Regions from separate parts of the Lysinibacillus sp. GW247-5R2A genome, predicted to be linked through region 1. Evidence: riboswitches for the same ligand, from Rfam matches in the RefSeq annotation. Region 1 holds a riboswitch; the other holds the start of a gene.
The links. A riboswitch is a leader RNA that binds a small molecule or an ion and turns the genes downstream of it on or off. The one in region 1 is predicted to bind cobalamin.
Positions count from the first base shown of each region.

Region 2: linked by a shared signal. The riboswitch ahead of AC07YC_RS01340 (glutaredoxin family protein) and the one ahead of AC07YC_RS09805 ((2Fe-2S) ferredoxin domain-containing protein) in region 1 are both predicted to bind cobalamin.

Region 1 is NZ_JBWKZL010000005.1:157,271-161,958, reverse strand. Features, by position in the region: gene cbiQ (cobalt ECF transporter T component CbiQ) at 1-322, opposite strand, end outside; gene AC07YC_RS09815 (energy-coupling factor ABC transporter substrate-binding protein) at 328-600, opposite strand; gene AC07YC_RS09810 (energy-coupling factor ABC transporter permease) at 602-1,348, opposite strand; cobalamin riboswitch at 1,493-1,677, opposite strand; cobalamin riboswitch at 1,939-2,120, shown strand; gene AC07YC_RS09805 ((2Fe-2S) ferredoxin domain-containing protein) at 2,265-2,636, shown strand; gene cobJ (precorrin-3B C(17)-methyltransferase) at 2,641-4,308, shown strand; gene AC07YC_RS09795 (sirohydrochlorin chelatase) at 4,323-4,688, shown strand, end outside.
Region 2 is NZ_JBWKZL010000001.1:278,389-283,076, forward strand. Features, by position in the region: gene nrdF (class 1b ribonucleoside-diphosphate reductase subunit beta) at 1-401, opposite strand, end outside; gene nrdE (class 1b ribonucleoside-diphosphate reductase subunit alpha) at 389-2,482, opposite strand; gene nrdI (class Ib ribonucleoside-diphosphate reductase assembly flavoprotein NrdI) at 2,479-2,838, opposite strand; gene AC07YC_RS01340 (glutaredoxin family protein) at 2,835-3,059, opposite strand; cobalamin riboswitch at 3,177-3,354, opposite strand; gene AC07YC_RS01345 (NAD(P)/FAD-dependent oxidoreductase) at 3,946-4,688, opposite strand, start outside.

The DNA of each region.
Region 1 (4,688 bases):
TAAAAATTGTCCAGTTCATATACGTAAATGCCCCCATATGGGCTGGTAATGTATGCGCTGCTGGCGCTATCGAAATAATGATGGATAAGAGACTTGTGAATAAGAAAAAACAAGGTAGTAATAATAGCTTCGCATAATAGTTTAGTGGAATTTTCGCGCCCCAAATGATAAAAGCACTCATTACAAAAAATGTAATGAGTGAAAGTCGTTCATCTCTCATAATAAGCGTGAATAAAAGTAGTCCTAATGAAAATATCATTTTTTCTAGCGGATGAACGAACGCTAGCTTATTGAGATACGCATACTTATCAATGAGTAACATAATCCTTAACCTTCTTTATGCTTGCCACGCATATAGCCAATAAAGTAGCCGATAAAACCAGCACCAATAGCTGCTTGTAGCACGAATAATAAGCTTTCAATTTCACCACTAGGTGGTTCCCATAAACTATCAAACCATGGCTCATATTCTGCATTGATTTCCCCAATGGCTGCTTCTGCTTCACCGTCGGCTCCTCCAAATTCTGCTCCCTTTTGGACGAAAAGAGGGATAATGGCCAATAGCACCACGATGGCTAAAAGTAATAAATTTCGTTTCATATTAGTGCGCCTCCTTTGTAGAGAAAACACGTAAAGATTTTAATTCGCTAATATTATATTTTTTCAAGAAGTTCATGACAATAACTGTTAATATTCCTTCACTCACAGCTAATGGGATTTGTGTTAAGGCAAAAATACTTGCGAACTTTGTAAAGGAAGCCATAAAGCCTCCAACTTCAGATGGGAAGGCTAGTGCTAATTGAACGGAAGTCACCACATATGTACCTAAATCCCCAAGCATGGCCGCAAAGAAAACAGCTAATGAAAACGATAACCCCATTTGTTGCGCCCCTTTAAATACAAAGTAGGCGATAAACGGGCCTACGATAGCCATCGAAAAAGCATTAGCCCCTAATGTTGTGATCCCACCATGTGCTAAAAGTAAAGATTGGAATAATAAAACAATTGTCCCGATGACACTCATCGCTAACGGTCCAAATAAGACTGTTCCGAGACCTACTCCTGTTGGATGTGAGCAGCTCCCTGTAACTGAAGGGATTTTTAAGGCTGATAGGACAAAGGCAAACGCACCGGACAGCCCCAGAATCATTTTTGTTTCAGGGTTTTCTTCAATTGTTTTACGAATAGAGCGCAATCCTAAAATAATAAATGGGATGGAGATTACCCACCAAAAAATCGCCCATTCGATTGGTAAAAAACCTTCCATGATATGCATGGCGAAGGCACGCTTTGGCACCATTAAAAAAGCCAATAGAAAATAACTAAGTTTCCACCAAGACAGCTTCAATTTTCTTCCTCCAAACTGTAAATAGATTTTTAGAATGTAGCGTGCGTAATAAAAAAGCACTTTTCCGTTGTTGGAAAAGTGCATAGCTAAAAAAGCAAATAACATTTTCATTTGCTAAGCCGCACACCTATCCTCGTAGGCTGAAACGATCACTTATTGTCGGCAGGTCTCCTGGCTCTAGTTCAACACTTTATAGGTCTTCCCATCCATTGGACAGTGACATGTTCTATAAAGCTCCCTATTACAGTGGCGGGACCGCGCCGGACTTAAACCGGCTTCCCTTTTAAGCAAAATGACGAGCATTTTACACCGAAAAATTGTAAGTTGTGAGATTTCACGACAAAGTGTATCACGAATTTCCATAAATATGCTATACTTTTTTTATGAAAAATTAAAAATAGAATATCAATGTCGAAAATTCTGATAACTAACGTATTTTAGGATTAAAGAGGGCAAATTCAATTTTTTAATAGCTTTCAACCCTCCTATGAAATTGATAAATTTGTCATGATTTTTTAAAGAAATATTGAAATTTTAAAATAATAAGATATGATTAAGACAGTTTTCTATTATAAATACGATTAAAAATTTCATATAAAACGTCGATAAGTGCTCGAAGAACTCGAGATAATAGGGAAATTGGTGAAAGTCCAATACAGCCCCCGCTACTGTAATAGCTGATGAAATCGCAATGCCACCTGGGCAAACTAGGGAAGGTGCGACAGTAAAATGAAGCTTAAGTCAGGAAACCTGCTTATCAGATTGTGCATGCAAACTTTTCGGAGGGAGAAGTTGAAGCAAAAGCGAGGATCTGTCTTTCAATCTATTCGTTTTTATTTGGCTTCTACAAACCTTTACTCTTCGGCAGAGTAAAGGTTTTTTCTTTTTTCCAAAAGCAAATGAGGGGAGATATAAGATGACAACGTGGAATTTAGAGGGGATGAAAACACATCTCTTTATTTGCAATGGCAGTAGCTGTATGAACAAGGATGGGGAGGAAATTACCCAAGCTATACGAGATGAAATACAGCGTAACGCACTAGATAAAGAAATACATACGACAAGAACGCGCTGTAATGGACGATGCAAGGATGCTTGTGTTGTGATTGCTTACCCTCAGGGGAATTGGTATCGTGTACCATCAACGGAGCATGCGAGAACACTTGTACAGGATTTGCATCATGATTCCTTATATAACGATCATGTTTTTACACTTCGAGAAGGGACATTACAGCGAACAGCGCAAACGACAGCCATTAAAGGGATTGAAAAGGTGAAAGAGGGGTAAAAACATGGCGCAAAAAGGGAAAATTTTCGTAGTAGGCTTTGGGCCTGGAGACTTTAAGCATATTACGACACGTGCAGTAGAGGCTTTACAACAAAGTGATATGATCATAGGCTATAAAACCTATGTTGAGCTGATTCAAGATTTAGTCAGCGCAAAATCCATTGTCAGTACAGGTATGACAGAGGAAGTGTCACGTGCTCAGGAGGCCGTTCGTCAAGCAGAAGCAGGAAGTATTGTTTCGGTCATTTCGAGTGGAGATGCGGGCGTTTATGGTATGGCGGGATTAGTGTATGAAGTATTAATTGAGCTAGGCTGGACAGAGGCAACTGGTATTGAAGTGGAGATCGTCCCGGGTATTTCAGCTATCAATTCATGTGCTAGTTTACTTGGTGCACCCATTATGCATGATGCTTGTACCATTAGTTTAAGTGACCATCTCACGCCGTGGAATTTAATTGCGAAGCGTGTGGAAGCCGCAGCTATGGCCGATTTTGTTATTGCTTTATACAATCCTAAAAGTGGTCGCCGTACAAGACAAATTGTCGAAGCACAACGAATTCTTTTAGAATATCGTTCTCCTGACACACCCGTAGGACTTGTAAAAAGTGCCTATCGAGAACGTCAGGAAGTGACGATGACGACATTGGCAGAAATGCTGGAACATGATATTGGTATGCTGACAACGGTTATTATCGGAAACTCATCTACGTTCTTCTATGATAATAAAATGATTACACCGCGTGGCTACCAACGTAAATATACACTTGGCGAGGAAAAACAGCCATTACGTCCACATCAACGCTTACGGGAAGAAAATGAGCCATGGGCGATGAATCAAGAGACAGGAACAGCACGAAATGACTTTGCGGCAGACCCTAATGCAGGGAGAATGAATAAACCCAGTATAGCCGTTATGCCAAAGCCGAAAAAAACAGCACTTGAAATGGCTACAGCGGCGCTTGCAATGGTAAAGGGAACAAGTGCTATCAAGGCTACGCCAAAGCTTGTACAACAAAAAATAGAATCAATTTTTGAATTGGCAGTGAGCCCTGGCGTGGCCAATAAATTTTTCACACCACAGCAAATGATGACGTTAGCAGAGGTTGTAGGAGAAGAAGGATCAATGGAATATACACCAGATCATCAAATCCATTTAAAAATACCTACAACAACGCCTGAACGTATCACTGAGAAATTACAGGAAGTAGGCTTTTTATTAGCACCAATTGGTGATGTGTTGTCGTTGAAGGCTTGCGATTTTTGCTACGGTGAAAAAGCAGATTCCATTCCATATGCGGAGGAAATTCAAGAAAAGCTTGGCGGTATGTCATTACCGAAAACGTTAAATATTGGCTTCAATGGCTGTGGGATGGCTTGTTATCGAGCCGTGTTTGATGATATTGGCATTGTTTATCGCAAAAGTAAATTTGATGTCTTTATTGGAGCGAAACCAGTCGGACGTACGGCTCATGCAGCACAGCCTGTTGTAGAAGGTTTGGAGCCTGATCAATTAATCCCGTTAATTACAGATATTATTGAAGAATATAAAGCTAATGCGCATCCAAACGAACGTCTATTTAAATACTTCAAGCGGGTGAAAAAGATATTGCATTTTACGTATCAAGATATGTCTTCCAAAATAAAAATAGAGCCAGCTCCGTGCGGCGACTAGTGAGGAGAAAAGAGATGAAAGCTATATTATTTGTTGGCCATGGCAGCCGTTTAGCAGCAGGAAATGATGAGGTGCGTACATTTATCGAGCAAATGAAATCTCGCATTGATGAACAATATTTAGTGGAAACATGCTTCCTTGAATTTGCTTCTCCTAATATTGAAGAAGGTATTACAAACTGTGTGAAAAAAGGTGCTTCAGAGGTACATGTCATCCCAATTATTTTACTTCATGCAGGTCATTCCAAGTTACATATTCCGGCAGAAATCGAGCATGCTCGTGAGCATTATCCGAATATCACATTCACATATGGTCAAACAATTGGCATTCATGAAGAAATATTTGCGATATTACAAGATCGTTTAGTTGAAATTGGATTT
Region 2 (4,688 bases), on a different contig from region 1:
TTTGCCTTATATTGTAAATATTCATTTTTCTTTACCCATTCAAAGAGCTCGTCTATCTCCTCGTTTGTACAAAGCGTTGTAAATATATAAGAATATGATTTAGCATGTATTGCCTCAAATGCATCAAAAACGGTTAATACAGCCTTTTCCTGTAAATCGTCTGTATAAGCAGCAACACGATTCATCCCTATATTCGTCTGAACGGTATCAAGCAAAGTTAGTCCCGCAAACACTTTTTTATATGTGTCCTGATGCTCAAAACTTTTCCACTGCTTAATATCTTTACTCACTGCAATTTCTTCAGGAAACCAAATTTGCTTCCATTGCTGGTCCCAGAAAATTTGGGCAAGTTCACTTGTTGCCTTGTTCCAGTTGACTGCCTCATACACTATATTTGACATGCTACACACTCCTCTAAGCTTTGTAATCGTTGACGAACATAGTAAACGGACTTAATCCCTTTTACCCATGCATAAATGTATACTTTAGCTAGTTGTTCTGTTGTCCAATTGTCAGTGACATAAAGAGTCATTGAAATACCTTGGTCAACGTGTTTTTGAGAAGCTGCGTATAAATCAATTAAATCATAAGGATCAACATCATAGGCCTCTACATATAAATGACTGTTTTCATTTGTTAAATGTGGCATTGGATAAATCGTGCGACTATCTGCATAATCACGAACCTCTACACGCTCTGTACAAGGAGAGATGGATGCCGTACAGCTACGAATATACGAAATACTGCCGGTTGGTGCTATCGCTAAACGATAGGAATGAAATAGACCAAATTCCATAACATCTTCCTTTAATAATCCCCACATTTTATTAGTGATAATTGGAATGTTGCCAAGGGCTTTTAACACTGCTGGCGATAGCTCTTCATCATTCTTATTTACATATTGATCAAAATAGCTACCTGAAGCATAATCGCTATCTTCAAATCGGTAGAACGTTTCTGCTTTTTCTTTAGCCATTTCCATCGATGATTTAAGAGAATAATAGTTCATTGCTTCCATAAAGCGGTCCATGAAATCAATAGAGTCTTTCGAGCCATACATAATGCCCTCCGTAACAAGATGTCCATGAAGATTCATACAACCTAGCCCTACTGAGTGCATTAATCGATTCGCTTTCGCAACCGATGGGACATTTTTGATGTATGTCATTTGTGACACATTTGTTAATAAGTACATAGCTGTATCGATTAATGTTTCAAAATCATTTACTTTACTCGCTGCATGAATATCAATGGACCCTAAATTACATGACACATCTAACCCATATTCGTTAGGCTGATCTTGATCTGTAATGACACTAGTTTCTTGAACTTGCAGGATTTCAGTACATAGGTTTGACATTTTTACGCGACCGATATTTTTTAGTGGATGTCCTTCATTGACATTATCATCAAAAATTTCAAAAGGATAACCTGATTCAAATTGAGCTTTTTTCACCTCAGTATAGAGTCTACGCGCATTCAAACGTTTAATTTTACGGATTTTAGGATTATCAAGTAGTTCATAGTACATTTCTGAAATTGAAATTTCCGACATTCGTTTACCATATTCTTTAAAAATATCATATGGACTAAATAACACAATATCTTTATCGCGTTTCATCAGATCGAAGAAAATACTTGGAATAATAATTCCTGTTGATAGTGTTGCGAGGCGAATTTTATCATCAGCATTTGGTTTTTTTGATGAAATGAAATTCTCTATATCTGCATGGAAAATATTTAGATAAACAACTCCTGAGCCATTTCGTTGACCGAGCTGATTCGAATAACTAAATGAGTTTTCTAATAATTTTGCAACTGGGATAACACCACTTGCACGATTTAGTATTTCTTTAATTGGATCACCTAAAGGACGTAAATCGGTTAAGTTAACCCCGACCCCTCCGCCTAGGCGTGAAAGCTCTAAACAATAGCCAATATTTTCAGCAATACTATTCATAGAGTCATCCATTGATAATTTAAAGCAGCTTACTAATTCACCACGGGCTTTTTTTCCACTATTTAATGCAGTAGGTGTTGCTGGCTGATAGGCTTCCATCATTGCTTCAACAGAACGTTTGGCTAATACAGTGTTCCCATGTGCTAAGTACAGGGCAATAATGACAATACGGTCCTCATATTTTTCTAATATTTCTTCTCCATCACGACTTTTCATAGCATAGCTGTCATAAAATTTGCTTGCGCTCATAAATGATGGGAAGCGGAAATTATAATCATATGCTTTCTTGTACAGCTTCTTTATAAAATCCATCTCGTACATGTCGATAAAATCTTTTTCGTAGTAACCCTCATCCACTAAATAGCGGATTTTTTCCTCTATATCTATAAAATAACGTAAACGTACGTTGACATATTCTAAAAAATAGCGGCGAGTAGCCTCACGGTCCTTTTCTAGCTCTAGTAGTCCCGTTGTACTATAACGATTCAGTACGTCATTATTAAGCTTTAAATAAGTTTTCATCCCATTACCCTCGTTTCATAAAACGTTTGTATTGCTTCATAATCTGTTTGATTGCCACGCAAATCTAATTTCCTCACTAAGGGTACATGATAGGTAGTAGCAATTTTCTCCCCAGCACCGCCAAATACAGTATGTCCGAAGTTACTATTGCCACTAGCAACTACCCCTTTACAAAAATCTCTATTTTTTTCTAAAAAACGTTGCACTTTTGCTGGAATATCACCTAAGCCATCTGTATATGTAATTAAAAGATAAGGCTTATTCAAGCTTAATTCCTCAGAGAGTTCAATAGATTCTGCCCTTAATTTAGAAACAACATTACGGACATTTCCTGTACGACTAGCGTAAACGATCATAGTGTGATCATCTCAATACGAGAAACAATTTCCTGAACATCACCTATAAATGTTTCATCCACCTCTAAAACAGGCACACTTAAAAAACCTGCATCTATAATTGTTTGTTTCGCTTGTTCATCATGATCAATATTAACAACTTCTGCTTCAAGTCCTGCTCGTTGTAATTCGGATTTTACCCATAGACATTTTGGACAGATTGTTTTCGTATAAAGTTTCATAGTAATCCCTCTTTTCACAAAATAAAAAAGCTACCTCTTCTAGAGAGATAGCTTAAATGGAAACGTTAACATACTAAAAATACGGACGTTCCCATCTCTTAATCCCCGAAGAAATGATAAATTTGTTTTATATAGGCAGGTCTCCTGGCTTTGCTTCAATCTCTGATTTCCTTCCCATGCGTATGCACAGTGGTTACAATCATCGTCAGCTTTACAGTTGCGGGGACAGCGTCGGACTAGTACCGAACTTCCCTATTAAACTACATATAGTAGTACCTACACAAAACGAACACAATATATTGTTTTTCGATAGTTTTAAGTGTACCATCCTTTGTATAAAAAGTAAATCGAGAAATAAAAGTTCATCAATTTGAGACTATTCATATTTTCTGACATCACCTTGTAAGAACGAACTAAAATATAAGCAACTAAAAATATAAGCATGAATGCGATAGCATTTTTTTATTAAAAAATAGAAAATAAAATAATAGTCACTTATTTACCTAAAAACGTAGCCACCCTAGTAATTTTATACATAAAAAAGGCATCTTTCCTTTACAGTAAAGATGCAATTATGTGTAAAACTCTGAGTATGATGTAAATCTCGCATCCTACTCCATACATCCTATCTTCGTAGATTTTTTTATTGTACTAGTCTAAAGTAGGACCCCTCTCTTACGAGAATGACACATTTTCGTTCGACAAAACATAACGACAACTACTAAAATGTGCTCAACCGTTCTACCCTTTTCAACTAATTTACAATGAATATGTACCTTTTCTAGTTATTTATAGTATAACATATTCAAGTTCATTCTCCGCCAGCTCGATTAGTTCTATTAAAAATAGCTGATGAATTTTATATGACTCATCAGCTAACCATCATTTAAAATCTTTCTATTGTTATATCCATATTTATGCTTGTAGCAGCCTTAAAGCCTTCCGCAGCTGCAATCATTAAAGAAGAGGGACCACCCTTTTCCGTTTCACCTGCAATATATATTCCAGCCCCAGTTGTTCGTCCAGCACCATCAGTCATAACTGTTCCATTTTCATCAACTTGACAATTTAGTAGTTTAGCAAATTTATTGGGACGATAAAAACTTGGCACAACAAATCCACCAGCTCTAAAAATATTCTCACTTGTTTCTAATTCAACACTAGATAAGTTACCATCATCCCCATGTAAATCTTTAATAGCATTTGTATACACCTTAATTTTCTTATGTTCAAAATCATTTTGAACCTTTTCAGAAAGTTGATGACCATTCGTAAAAACAATTAAATCCTGTGACCAATTAAAAACCAATTTCGTCATATGACTAATATGCTCCTCGTTTTCTGCAATGATAGCCAATGGCTTGTCTCGCAGCTCCCAACCATCGCAATATGGACAGCTAAACAAACTTTTACCATAATATTGTTTGATTTGTGGGAGTGGAAATTCCTCTTGTATTCCAGTAGCTAACAGTATTTTTTCAGATACATAAGATTTATTTTCCGAAGTATTGACTAGAAATAAACCAGTTATATCATCTTTAATTATTTCGATGACGGTTTGATCCATCATTGTTATAGAAGGATAAGATTCTATATCATTACTTGCGAGATTCTTAAATTCTTGTGGCT